Regions from separate parts of the Streptomyces sp. NPDC127100 genome, predicted to be linked through region 1. Evidence: riboswitches for the same ligand, from Rfam matches in the RefSeq annotation. Region 1 holds a riboswitch; the other holds the start of a gene.
What was found. Region 1 has a riboswitch for glycine ahead of gcvP (aminomethyl-transferring glycine dehydrogenase). Riboswitches for the same ligand answer to the same signal wherever they lie in the genome.
Positions count from the first base shown of each region.

Region 1 (5,556 bases):
GATGGCGATCATCGCGTCGCAGAACCGGTCCAGCTCGGCCAGGTCCTCGGACTCCGTGGGCTCGATCATCAGCGTGCCGGCCACCGGGAAGGACATCGTCGGCGCGTGGAAGCCGTAGTCGATCAGCCGCTTGGCGACGTCGTCCACGCTCACGCCCGTCGCCTTGGTCAGCGGACGCAGGTCGACGATGCACTCGTGCGCGACCAGCCCGTTCGGGCCGGTGTACAGCACCGGGAAGTGCGGCTCCAGGCGCTTGGCGATGTAGTTGGCGGACAGCACGGCCACCTGGGTGGCGCGCTTGAGGCCCTCGCCGCCCATCAGCCGGACGTACGACCACGAGATCGGCAGGATGCCGGCCGAGCCCCACGGCGCCGCCGAGATCGGGCCGACGCCGGTCTGCGGACCGGCCGCGGGCTGCAGCGGGTGGTTGGGCAGGTACGGCGCCAGGTGCGAGCGCACGGCCACGGGGCCGACGCCGGGGCCGCCGCCGCCGTGCGGGATGCAGAACGTCTTGTGCAGGTTCAGGTGCGAGACGTCGCCGCCGAAGTGGCCGGGCTTGGCGAGGCCGACCAGGGCGTTGAGGTTGGCTCCGTCCACGTAGACCTGGCCGCCGGCGTCGTGCACCTGGGCGCAGATGTCGGCGACGTGCTCCTCGAAGACGCCGTGCGTCGAGGGATACGTGATCATCAGCACGGCCAGCTCGTCGCGGTGCTTCTCGATCTTGGCGCGCAGGTCCTCGACGTCGATCTCGCCGTCCTCGGCGGTCCTGACGACGACGACCTTCATGCCGGCCATGACGGCGCTCGCCGCGTTGGTGCCGTGCGCGGAGGACGGGATGAGGCAGACAGTGCGCTGGTCGTCGCCGTTGGCGCGGTGGTAGCCGCGAACGGCGAGCAGTCCGGCGAACTCGCCCTGCGACCCGGCGTTCGGCTGGAGCGACACCTTGTCGTACCCGGTGACCTCGGCGAGGCGTTCCTCGAGCTCGCGGATGAGGGTGAGGTAGCCCTGCGCCTGCTCGGCGGGCGCGAAGGGGTGCAGCTGCCCGAACTCGGACCAGGTGACCGGCTCCATCTCGGTGGTCGCGTTGAGCTTCATGGTGCACGAGCCCAGCGGGATCATGCCGCGGTCCAGCGCGTAGTCGCGGTCGGCGAGGCGGCGCAGGTAGCGCAGCATCGCGGTCTCGGAGCGGTGCGCGTGGAAGACGGGGTGGGTCAGGAAGTCGTCGGTGCGCAGACGCGCCTCGGGCAGGGCGTCCCCGGCGCTCGCGTCCAGGGCCGCCACGTCGCCCTCGACGCCGAACGCGTTCCACACGCCGCCGACCTGGGCGCGCGTGGTGGTCTCGTCGCAGGCGAACGACACGTGGTCGGCGTCGACGAGGCGCAGGTTGATGCCGTTCTCGCGGGCGGCGTGCACGATCTCGCCGGCCCGGCCGGGCACCCGCGCGGTGACCGTGTCGAAGTAGGCACCGTGCACGATCTCGACGCCGCCGGCCGCCAGACCCGCGGCGGTGACCGAGGCGTACCGGTGGGTGCGGCGCGCGATGGCCCGCAGCCCGTCCGGCCCGTGGTACACGGCGTACATGCCGGCCATGACGGCGAGCAGCACCTGCGCGGTGCAGATGTTGCTGGTCGCCTTCTCGCGGCGGATGTGCTGCTCGCGGGTCTGCAGGGCGAGGCGGTAGGCCTTGTTGCCGTCGGCGTCCACGGACACGCCCACGAGACGGCCGGGCAGGCTGCGCGCGAACTTCTCGTGGACGGCCATGTAACCGGCGTGCGGTCCGCCGAAGCCCATCGGCACACCGAAGCGCTGGGTGGTGCCGACGGCGATGTCCGCGCCCAGCTCACCGGGCGAGGTGAGCAGCGTGAGGGCGAGCAGGTCGGCGGCGACGGTGACGAGCGCGCCGAGCTCGTGCGCCCGGTCGACGACCGGCTTGATGTCGCGGACGGCACCGGAGGCACCCGGGTACTGGATCAGGACGCCGTTGATCTCCCGCTCGGCGACCTCGGCGGGGATGCCGTCGCTCAGGTCGGCGACGACGACCTCGACGCCGGTCGGCTCGGCGCGCGTCCGGATCACGGCGATGGTCTGCGGCAGCGCGTCCGCGTCGACCAGGAAGAGGCCCTTCTTGTTCTTGCCCATGCGCCGGGACAGGGCCATCGCCTCCGCGGCGGCGGTGCCCTCGTCGAGCAGCGAGGCGCCGGAGGTCGGCAGGCCGGTGAGGTCGGCGACCATGGTCTGGAAGTTCAGCAGGGCCTCCAGGCGGCCCTGGGAGATCTCCGGCTGGTAGGGGGTGTACGCGGTGTACCAGGCCGGGCTCTCCATGACGTTGCGCAGGATGACCGGCGGGGTGAAGGTGCCGTAGTAGCCCAGGCCGATCATGGAGTCCAGGACCTGGTTGCGATCGGCCAGCGAGCGCAGCTCGGCCAGTACCTCGGCCTCGGAACGGGCGCCGGGCAGGTCCAGCGCGTCGGCGTTCTTGATCACATCCGGTACCGCGGCGGCCGTCAGCTCGTCGAGCGAGCCGTAGCCGACCTGCGCGAGCATCTTCGCCCGGGCCTCGTGGTCGGGGCCGATGTGGCGCTGCTCGAAGGGTGCTGCCTGTTCGAGCTCGGAGAGCGGAATGCGAGGGGCTGTCATTGCGGAGGCCTCCTGGTCTGACGACCTTCGAGGGGCACCACGGCGCGGGTGCCCGGACGGCCTCCCCCTCTGTCATCTCGACCTGAGAGCTTCACCGGGCCGCCCGAGGGCTGCCGGCTTTCACCGTCGGTGAGAGCGGAGGCCGCGGCACCCGCTCTGCTTTCCAGAGTGACCTCGTCCGTGCGGTACGTGGGCCTGAGAGATTCCGGGGAGGATTTGCTCCTTCGGCGCCTCCGATGATGTCTGGAGGACTCTCCCGCACGGGGTCAGCAGCCGTCTGCCAGCCTACCAGCGAGGCGGACGCACAGGTCTTCGAGTGACTGAGCGCACCTTCGAGTGGCCGCTCGCCCCAAAGTGGCTTTTTGTTGTACTGACGCATGATTCGCCGGATGGTGTGCGACCAAGTGGAGGGCCCGTGCGTACCGAGATCGATCCGCGCAGTCTGATAGGCCGCAAGGCGTTCGACCGCAAAGGCACCAGGATCGGCACCGTCGACGAGGTCTACCTCGACGATGCCACCGGCGTCCCCGAGTGGGCCGCCATCCGCACCGGGCTGTTCAGCAGGGACGCTTTCGTGCCGCTCGAGCCCAGCGAGCTGGTCGAGGGAACGCTGCACGTGCCCTTCGACCGGTCCCTGATCAAGGAGGCCCCGGACTTCGGCGTCGGCCGCCATCTCTCACCGGAACAGGAACTCCAGCTCTACCACCACTACGGCCTCGACGTGGCCGCGGCGCCTCCGCTCCCCGACCACGACTTCGGCAAGCTGGCCGGCACGGGCAACGAGGAGGGCTGAGCCACCTGCCTCCCGGCGCCGGCCGCGCCCCGGCCGCGGGGTACGGCGTCCCGGGCGTCCTCCACGCGCACCGCTCCGCGGGTCACGGCGCCGCGCCGGCGGCACCCCGGCCGGGCACCTCCTCCGCCGGCGGGGCTGCCGGGCCCGGGGCGGCGACGCCGGACGCCGCCGGGTCCGCGGCCCCCTCCCCGGCGGCGTCCGGCGTCCCCCCGTCCTCCCCCGGGCCGGGCGGCGGGGACGCCACCAGCGGCAGCGGCTCGGCCGGTGTCAGGCGGGGATCGTCGACGGCGAAGGTGCGCACCCGGCCGGGTACGGAGTACGGCGTCTCGAAGCGCACCGTGACCCGCCCCAGGCCACTGCCCTGCACCCACCCGTGCCCGAGCTCCGTGTGCCGCACGTCGTGACCGGAGGGCCAGTGGCGCTCGGCGGGGGCCTGCCGGTGCTCCTGAGCGGGCTCCTCGCGCGGCGCCTCCGGGAGTTCCTCGGCCCGCTCGCCCGCCGCCTGCGCGAACAGGTCCTCCTGCGTGTAGTCGGCGAGGCCGCTGACGCCGACCCCGAGCAGCCGTACACCGCCCGTGGTGTCCACGGAGTCCAGCAGCCGGGCCGCCGCCTCCCGCACCACCGCCGGGTCGTCCGTGGGCCCGCGCAGGGTCTCCGAGCGCGTCAGCGTGGAGAAGTCGTACCGCCGGACCTTGAGCACGATGGTCCGGCCGGACAGCCCGGACCCGCGCAGCCGCCGCACGCACCGGTCGGCGAGCCGCCCCACCTCCACACCGACCCGCACCCGGTCGTGGATGTCCACGTCGTACGTGTCCTCGACCGACACCGACTTGGTCTCCCGCTCGGACACCACGGGCCGGTCGTCGCGCGCCAGCGCCATCGCGTACAGGGCGTGCCCGTGCGCCTTGCCGAGCAGCCGCACCAGCTCGTCCTCGCCCGCCTCGGCGATTTCCTCCACTGTCGTGATGCCGGCCCGGCGCAGATGGTCTCCCGTGGCCGGTCCCACCCCGGGGAGGATCCGGACGGACTTCGGTCCGAGCATGGCCCGCTCGGTCCCGGGTTCGATGAGCACCAGCCCGTCCGGCTTGGCCTCCTCCGAGGCGATCTTGGCGAGCATCTTGGAGGCGGCCAGCCCGACCGAACCGGTGAGGCCGGTGACGGCCCGGATGTCCGCGCGCAGCTTCGCCCCGGCCAGTCGCGCCGAGTCGGCGTCCCAGGCCGTCCCGCCGGCCTCCAGGTCCACGAACGCCTCGTCCAGGCTCAGCGGCTCCACCAATGGCGACAGGGCCCGCAGCAGCCGCATGACCTGCCGGCTGATCGCCCGGTACAGCTCGAAGCGCGGGACGAGATACGCGGCGTTGGGCGCGAGGCGCCGCGCCTGGCCCATGGGCATCGCGGAGTGGACGCCGAAGACCCGCGCCTCGTAGGAGGCCGTGGCGACCACTCCTCGCGGCCCCAGACCGCCCACCACGACGGCCTTCCCGCGCAGGCTCGGCTTGGACGCCTGCTCCACCGAGGCGAAGAAGGCATCCATGTCGAGATGCAGGATCGTGGGCGCGGTTCTCACGTCTCCGATGCTGCCCTACGCCACTGACAATCCGGCGTCGGTGTCCCGCGGGCCCGGTGCGTCCTCAGACCGCCCGGTTGCGGCGTCGCGCCAGTTCGTCCGCGGGGTTGGGTCCGACCAGCGTCTCCCCCGTGTCGATCCGTTCCCCGTGGAGCTGGGACAGAGCGCCCTCGACGTCCCGCCACACCACGCCGACGGCGATCCCGAAGATGCCCTGGCCGCCCTGGAGCAGGGCGTGGACTTCGTCGGGCGACGTGCACTCGTAGACCGTGGCGCCGTCGCTCATCAGCGTCATGCGCTCCAGGTCGCGGAAGCCGCACTCCCTCAGGTGCTGGACGGCGGTCCGGATGTTCTGCAGCGACACCCCGGTGTCGAGGAACCGCTTCACGATCTTCAGCACGACGACGTCGCGGAAGCTGTAGAGGCGCTGGGTGCCGGACCCGTGGGCGGGCCGCACGCTCGGCTCCACGAGGCCCGTACGGGCCCAGTAGTCGAGCTGCCGGTAGGTGATGCCCGCGGCGGCGCAGGCCGTCGGCCCGCGGTAGCCGATCTGCTCGGA
Region 1 is NZ_JBHXFL010000075.1:7,550-13,105, forward strand. It holds gene gcvP (aminomethyl-transferring glycine dehydrogenase) at 1-2,637, opposite strand, end outside; glycine riboswitch at 2,811-2,906, opposite strand; gene ACFWJB_RS34440 (PRC-barrel domain-containing protein) at 3,053-3,430, shown strand; gene ACFWJB_RS34445 (DNA polymerase IV) at 3,513-4,997, opposite strand; gene ACFWJB_RS34450 (MerR family transcriptional regulator) at 5,062-5,556, opposite strand, start outside.

Region 2 (5,556 bases), on a different contig from region 1:
GGCCGTCGTCGCCGACGTGGTAGGCGACGACGTTGTAGAGCTTGCCGGAGAAGTTGATCTTCATGCCGTGGGTCAGGTGCCCGCCGTGGGCGAGGTTCAGACCCATGATCGTGTCGCCCGGCTTGAGCAGCGCGAACATCGCCGCCGCGTTGGCCTGGGCGCCCGAGTGCGGCTGCACGTTGGCGTGCTCGGCACCGAACAGCGCCTTGACCCGGTCGATGGCGATCTGCTCGATCACGTCGACGTGCTCGCAGCCGCCGTAGTAGCGGCGGCCCGGGTAGCCCTCGGCGTACTTGTTGGTGAGGACCGAGCCCTGTGCCTCCATGACCGCGACCGGCGCGAAGTTCTCGGAGGCGATCATCTCGAGGGTGGACTGCTGGCGGTCCAGCTCGGCGTCGACGGCGGCGGCGACGTCGGGGTCGAGCTCGTGCAGGGGGGTGTTCAGAAGCGACATGCGTCCGTGTCTCCTCAGGCGCCGGCGAACTCGGTGTACTCGTCGGCGGAGAGCAGGTCGCCCGGCTCCTCGCTGACGCGCACCTTGAACAGCCAGCCGCCCTCGAAGGGGGCCGAGTTCACCAGCGACGGGTCGCCGACGACGTCGTCGTTGACCTCGGTGACCTCGCCGGAGACGGGGGAGTACAGGTCGGAGACCGACTTGGTCGACTCCAGTTCGCCGCAGGTCTCGCCCGCGGCCACGGTGGCGCCGACATCGGGGAGCTGGACGAAGACGACGTCACCGAGCGCGTTGGCCGCGTGCTCCGTGATGCCGACCGTCGAGACGCCGTCCTCGGCGGCCGACAGCCACTCGTGCTCCTTGCTGTAGCGCAGCTGCTGGGGGTTGCTCATGGCCTGAATTCTCCTGTACGCGGGGGAGTGGTGGTGACGGGGGGACTGCGGAACCTGCTGATGGGAGGCGCCGGACGCGCACGGGGGCGGCGAAGCGCCCCGCACGCCCGGTGTCTACTTCTGGCGCTTGTAGAACGGCAGCGCCACGACCTCGTACGGCTCGTGGGTGCCCCGGATGTCCACGCCGACGCCGGCGGTGCCCGGAGCGGCGTGCGCCGCGTCGACGTACGCCATGGCGATCGGCCTGCCCAGCGTGGGGGAGGGGGCGCCGGAAGTGACCTCGCCGACCACCTCGCCGCCGGCGACGACCGCGTACCCGGCGCGCGGGACCCGGCGGCCCTCGGCGACCAGGCCGACCAGGACGCGGGGCGGGTTCGTCTCGGCCCGCGAGGCGGCCTCCCGGAGCGCGGCCCGGCCCACGAAGTCGCCCTCCTTCTCGAACTTCACCACCCGGCCGAGGCCGGCGTCGAAGGGCGTCAGCGCGGTCGTCAGCTCGTGCCCGTACAGCGGCATGCCCGCCTCCAGGCGGAGCGTGTCCCGGCAGGACAGGCCGCACGGCACCAGCCCGGCGCCCTCGCCCGCCTTGGTCAGCGCCTGCCACAGCTCCACGGCGTGCTCCGGCTTCACGAACAGCTCGAAGCCGTCCTCGCCGGTGTAACCGGTGCGCGCGATGAGCGCCGGCACGCCGGCGACCGTGCCCGGCAGGCCCGCGTAGTACTTCAGGCCGTCCAGGTCGGCGTCGGTGAGCGAGGCCAGGATGCCCGGGGACTCGGGCCCCTGCACGGCCAGCAGCGCGTAGGCGTCGCGGTCGTCACGGACCTCGGCGTCGAAGCCGACGGCCCGCTCGGTGAGCGCGTCCAGCACCACCTGGGCGTTGGAGGCGTTGGCGACGACCAGGTACTCGGTCTCGCCCAGGCGGTAGACGATCAGGTCGTCCAGGATGCCGCCGTCCTCGCGGCAGATCATGGTGTAGCGGGCCCGGCCCGGCTTCACGGTGCCGATGTTCCCGACCAGCGCGTGGTCCAGCAGGTCGGCGGCCTGCGGGCCGGTGACCGTGATCTCACCCATGTGGGAGAGGTCGAAGAGCCCGGCCCGGGTGCGCACCGCCACGTGCTCGTCGCGCTCGGAGCCGTAGCGCAGGGGCATGTCCCAGCCGGCGAAGTCGGTCATCGTCGCGCCCAGCGCGCGATGCGTGGCATCGAGCGCGGTACGGCGCAGTTCGGTACTGCTCATCGGTCGTTCGTCTCCCAGGACAGGACTGGACGGGCGAGGGCGGTCCTCCCCATCTGTCATCGGAACCTGAGAGGTTCGCCATGACCACCGGAGTGCGGCGATCAGGACTTGCACCTTGGGTGGGGCAGCCGTCGGTCGGCGGCCCGCTTTTCAGATGTGCCTCGCCCGCGCGGTAACGGGGCCTGAGAGATTCAAGGGAGGGACTTGCTCCTTCGGCGCCCCGGCGAAGGCCGGGGACTCTCCCGCGCGGATTCAAACGGCCGGTATGCAGTTGGCGCCGCCATCATTGCACGCCGGGCCCGTTCGTGGCAGACCGTGATCTGTAACCGGCTTGTGGCAGTAAGCGCACGAAAACGCGAGACCGCCGCATTACCTTCTCTTTACACTCGACGGGGACGGGAACTCGTGAACCGCCCCAGGGGAGGACGATCACGGTGAACAGGACCACGGCGTACGCAACGACCTCGGGCATCGCGCTGCCGAAGCGGCCCACCCCGGCCGGGACGGCGTGCGCCGCACCCGCCGCACCCGTCGTCCGCGATCTGCGGGACCGCGACGGCCGCAGCCCGCACGCCCTGCTCTTCGGGCCCCGGGACGTGGTGGTGATCACCGGCCTGCCCGGCAGCGGCAAGTCCACCCTCATGCGGCGCACGGTGCGCGGCCTGCGCGTCGACTCGCAGGACACCCGGGACCGCTGGGACCGCCGCATGCCGCGCCTCCTCCCGTACGCCCTCTACCGGCCCCTCGTCCGCCTCGCCCACTACGCCGGGCTGCGCCGCGCCCTGCGCTCCGGCGAGGGCGTCGTCGTGCACGACTGCGGCACGCAGGCCTGGGTGCGCGGCTGGCTGGCCCGCGAGGCGCGCCGGCGCGGCGGCACCCTGCACCTGCTGCTCCTCGACGTCGGCGCCGACGACGCCCTGGCCGGCCAGCGCGAGCGGGGCCGGGGCGTGTCGCGGTACGCGTTCCTGCGGCACCGCGCGGCCACCCGGCGCCTGCTGGCCGCCGTGACCGGGGCCACCCTGCCCGCCGGGTGCGCCTCGGCGGTCCTCCTCGACCGGGCGGCGGCGGACACGCTGCACCGGATCGCCTTCACCGGCTGAGGTGACGCACCGTGGGCCGGTGGGGCCGAACGGGTTAGCCTTTCAGCCACAGCAGCGGTACCCAGGCAGGCGGTAGGCAGATGGACTTCCCAGCGGACTTCCCGGCGGACCTCTCACCGGAGTTCCCGGCGCGGCCGCATCCCCACCCGCACGGCGGATGGCCCGGCAACGAGCTGGAGGAGGTGCTGTCGGCCTCCCTCGGCGTGCCGGGCGCCGGCGGCCGGATCACGGAGGTGCTCGGCCGCAGCTTCGTCTGGGTCCCGCTGCCGAACGGCGGCGGCCCGGACAGCGGCCCCCTCGACCTGCCCACGGTGGAGATCGACGGCCAGGCCCATGTGCCGGTGTTCAGCTCCGAGGAGCAGCTCCGCCTGGTCGCCGGCCCCCACATGGCGTACACCGTCGCCCCCGCCGTCGAGTTCGCCCGCGGTCTGCCCCCGCAGGTCGGTATCGCCGTGAACCCGGACGGCGTCGTCGGCGTCCCGCTGCCGCCGGCCGCCGTGGCCGAGCTGTGCCGGGCCGGACGCACCCCGCTGGACGGGCCCGCGTCCGGCGGCCGGGTCCGCCTCTTCGAACCCGACTGGCAGGACGACCCGGTGGACTTCCTGGCCGCGGCCTCCGCCGAGTTCGCCGCCACCGGCGTGGTCCGCACCGCCCGCCGCTGCCTGGCCGCCGTCGAGACCGCCGACCCGGTGATGTTCGTCGGCGTGGAACTCTCCCACTGGGAGGGCGACGCCCAGGCGCTCCCCCTCGACGCCCTCGGCCGCGCCCTCGGCGCGGTCCCGGTCGCGTGGCCGGTCAACCTGGTCCTCCTGGAGGCGGCCCAGGACCCGGTCTGCGACTGGATGCGGGCGCACGTACGCCCCTTCTACGACCAGGCCTTGTGAGCGCCCGCGGGGGGAGCGCCCCGTCGGGGCGCGGGGCCGTGACCCGGACGGCGCCGCCGCGGGAGCGCGACAGGCCGGGAGGCACCCGCACCCGCCGGCGGACGACGAGCCCCGCGCTCCGAACCGCCGCCGCCGGCGGAGCCCTAAGCTGGTGTCACAACAGGGGACGATTCTCGAAGGGTCGGTAAAAGGTGAGCGCGAGCGGTACCGCCGCGACCGGGCAGGTCGAGCACATGCTGCGCCAGGTGACGCCCGGACGCTACGACGCCTACGAGGCCCTGCTCCGCGCGCTCGCCGCCCCCGCCTCCGGCCAGGTCTGGATGCTGCTGTGGCACGGTCAGGCCGGCTCCCCGGACGCCCAGTACGGGAGCATGGAGGTCGACGGGTTCGGCTACGCGCCCTGCGTCACCTCCGCCCAGGAGCTCTCCGCCAGCGGCTGGAACCGGTCGTACGAGGTGGTCGACGGTCTGGAGGTGGCCCGCGCCCTCTACCCGGACCACTTCGGCCTCTGGCTCAACCCGCACGCCCCCGGCGGCGGGGTCGGCATCCCCTGGCTCGATCTGCGCCGCATCGCCTCCGGTCTCGACCGCCAGCCCGCCGGGCCGCTGCGCCTGTCCGAACCGGCCATCGAGATCCCGCAGTTCTACGCCCTGCTCGCGCAGAACGCCCACCGCACCCCGGCGGTGCGCGCGCTGCGCCGCGCCTGGGTGCAGCCGTCGCTGGGCGCCCCGTACCTCGCCATCGGCCTCGACGTCTACGACACGTCGCCGCCGGCCGTGGACGCCGTGCGCGCGATGATGCAGCAGTCCGTCGCCGCGGTACCGGAGGGCCTGCCGGTGTCGACGGTCGCGATGACCGACGCGCACGACCCGGTCGCCATGTGGCTGCGCGTCAACGCCCGCCCCTTCTACGACCGCGAGGCCCACGCGGCCCCCGCCCAGGCGCCCGGCGCCGGGTACGGCTACCCTCCCGCTCGCGGGGCCTTCTGACGGAGCGTCGGGTCGCGCCGCCGGTGCCGGCGACGCTCCGTGCTCTTCACGTCACGAACACATTTCTTCGCGCGTAGACGGCGACGGAAGGTCGCGAAGGTCGGCGATTTCGCCGTTCTGTCCCAACTGTCCTTCGTCCGAAGGCCGTTACCCACTGTTCGGATAACGGAATCCCTAGCAGTGCATCACGGTTGCGCATACTTTCCCGGTCAGGCCTGGCGGGTGATCGTGACGACGCTGAAGACTCCCGAGACAGACACCGGATCGTTCGATCCCGTGCTCGAGAGCAAGTCGACAAAGCCGTAATCCACGGCGGGTGTAGGCCGGTCACCACCGGCGAGAGGGGTCGGGTCACTGTGACCGCACCGATCGAGACCACCGGGGCGCAAGCCGAGGCACAGCCCGAGGCTGTCCTCGCCGGTGCCGATAAGGGGCAGATCGAGGGCCGTTCCCTGGGGCAGATCGCCTGGTCCCGTTTCAAGAAGGACAAGGTCGCCATGGCCG
Region 2 is NZ_JBHXFL010000023.1:34,663-40,218, forward strand. It holds gene glyA (serine hydroxymethyltransferase) at 1-454, opposite strand, end outside; gene gcvH (glycine cleavage system protein GcvH) at 469-846, opposite strand; gene gcvT (glycine cleavage system aminomethyltransferase GcvT) at 961-2,079, opposite strand; glycine riboswitch at 2,240-2,334, opposite strand; gene ACFWJB_RS21035 (AAA family ATPase) at 2,514-3,179, shown strand; gene ACFWJB_RS21040 (enhanced serine sensitivity protein SseB) at 3,260-4,063, shown strand; gene ACFWJB_RS21045 (enhanced serine sensitivity protein SseB C-terminal domain-containing protein) at 4,255-5,052, shown strand; gene ACFWJB_RS21050 (ABC transporter permease) at 5,409-5,556, shown strand, end outside.
Region 2: another riboswitch for glycine. It lies ahead of gcvT (glycine cleavage system aminomethyltransferase GcvT); the one in region 1 lies ahead of gcvP (aminomethyl-transferring glycine dehydrogenase).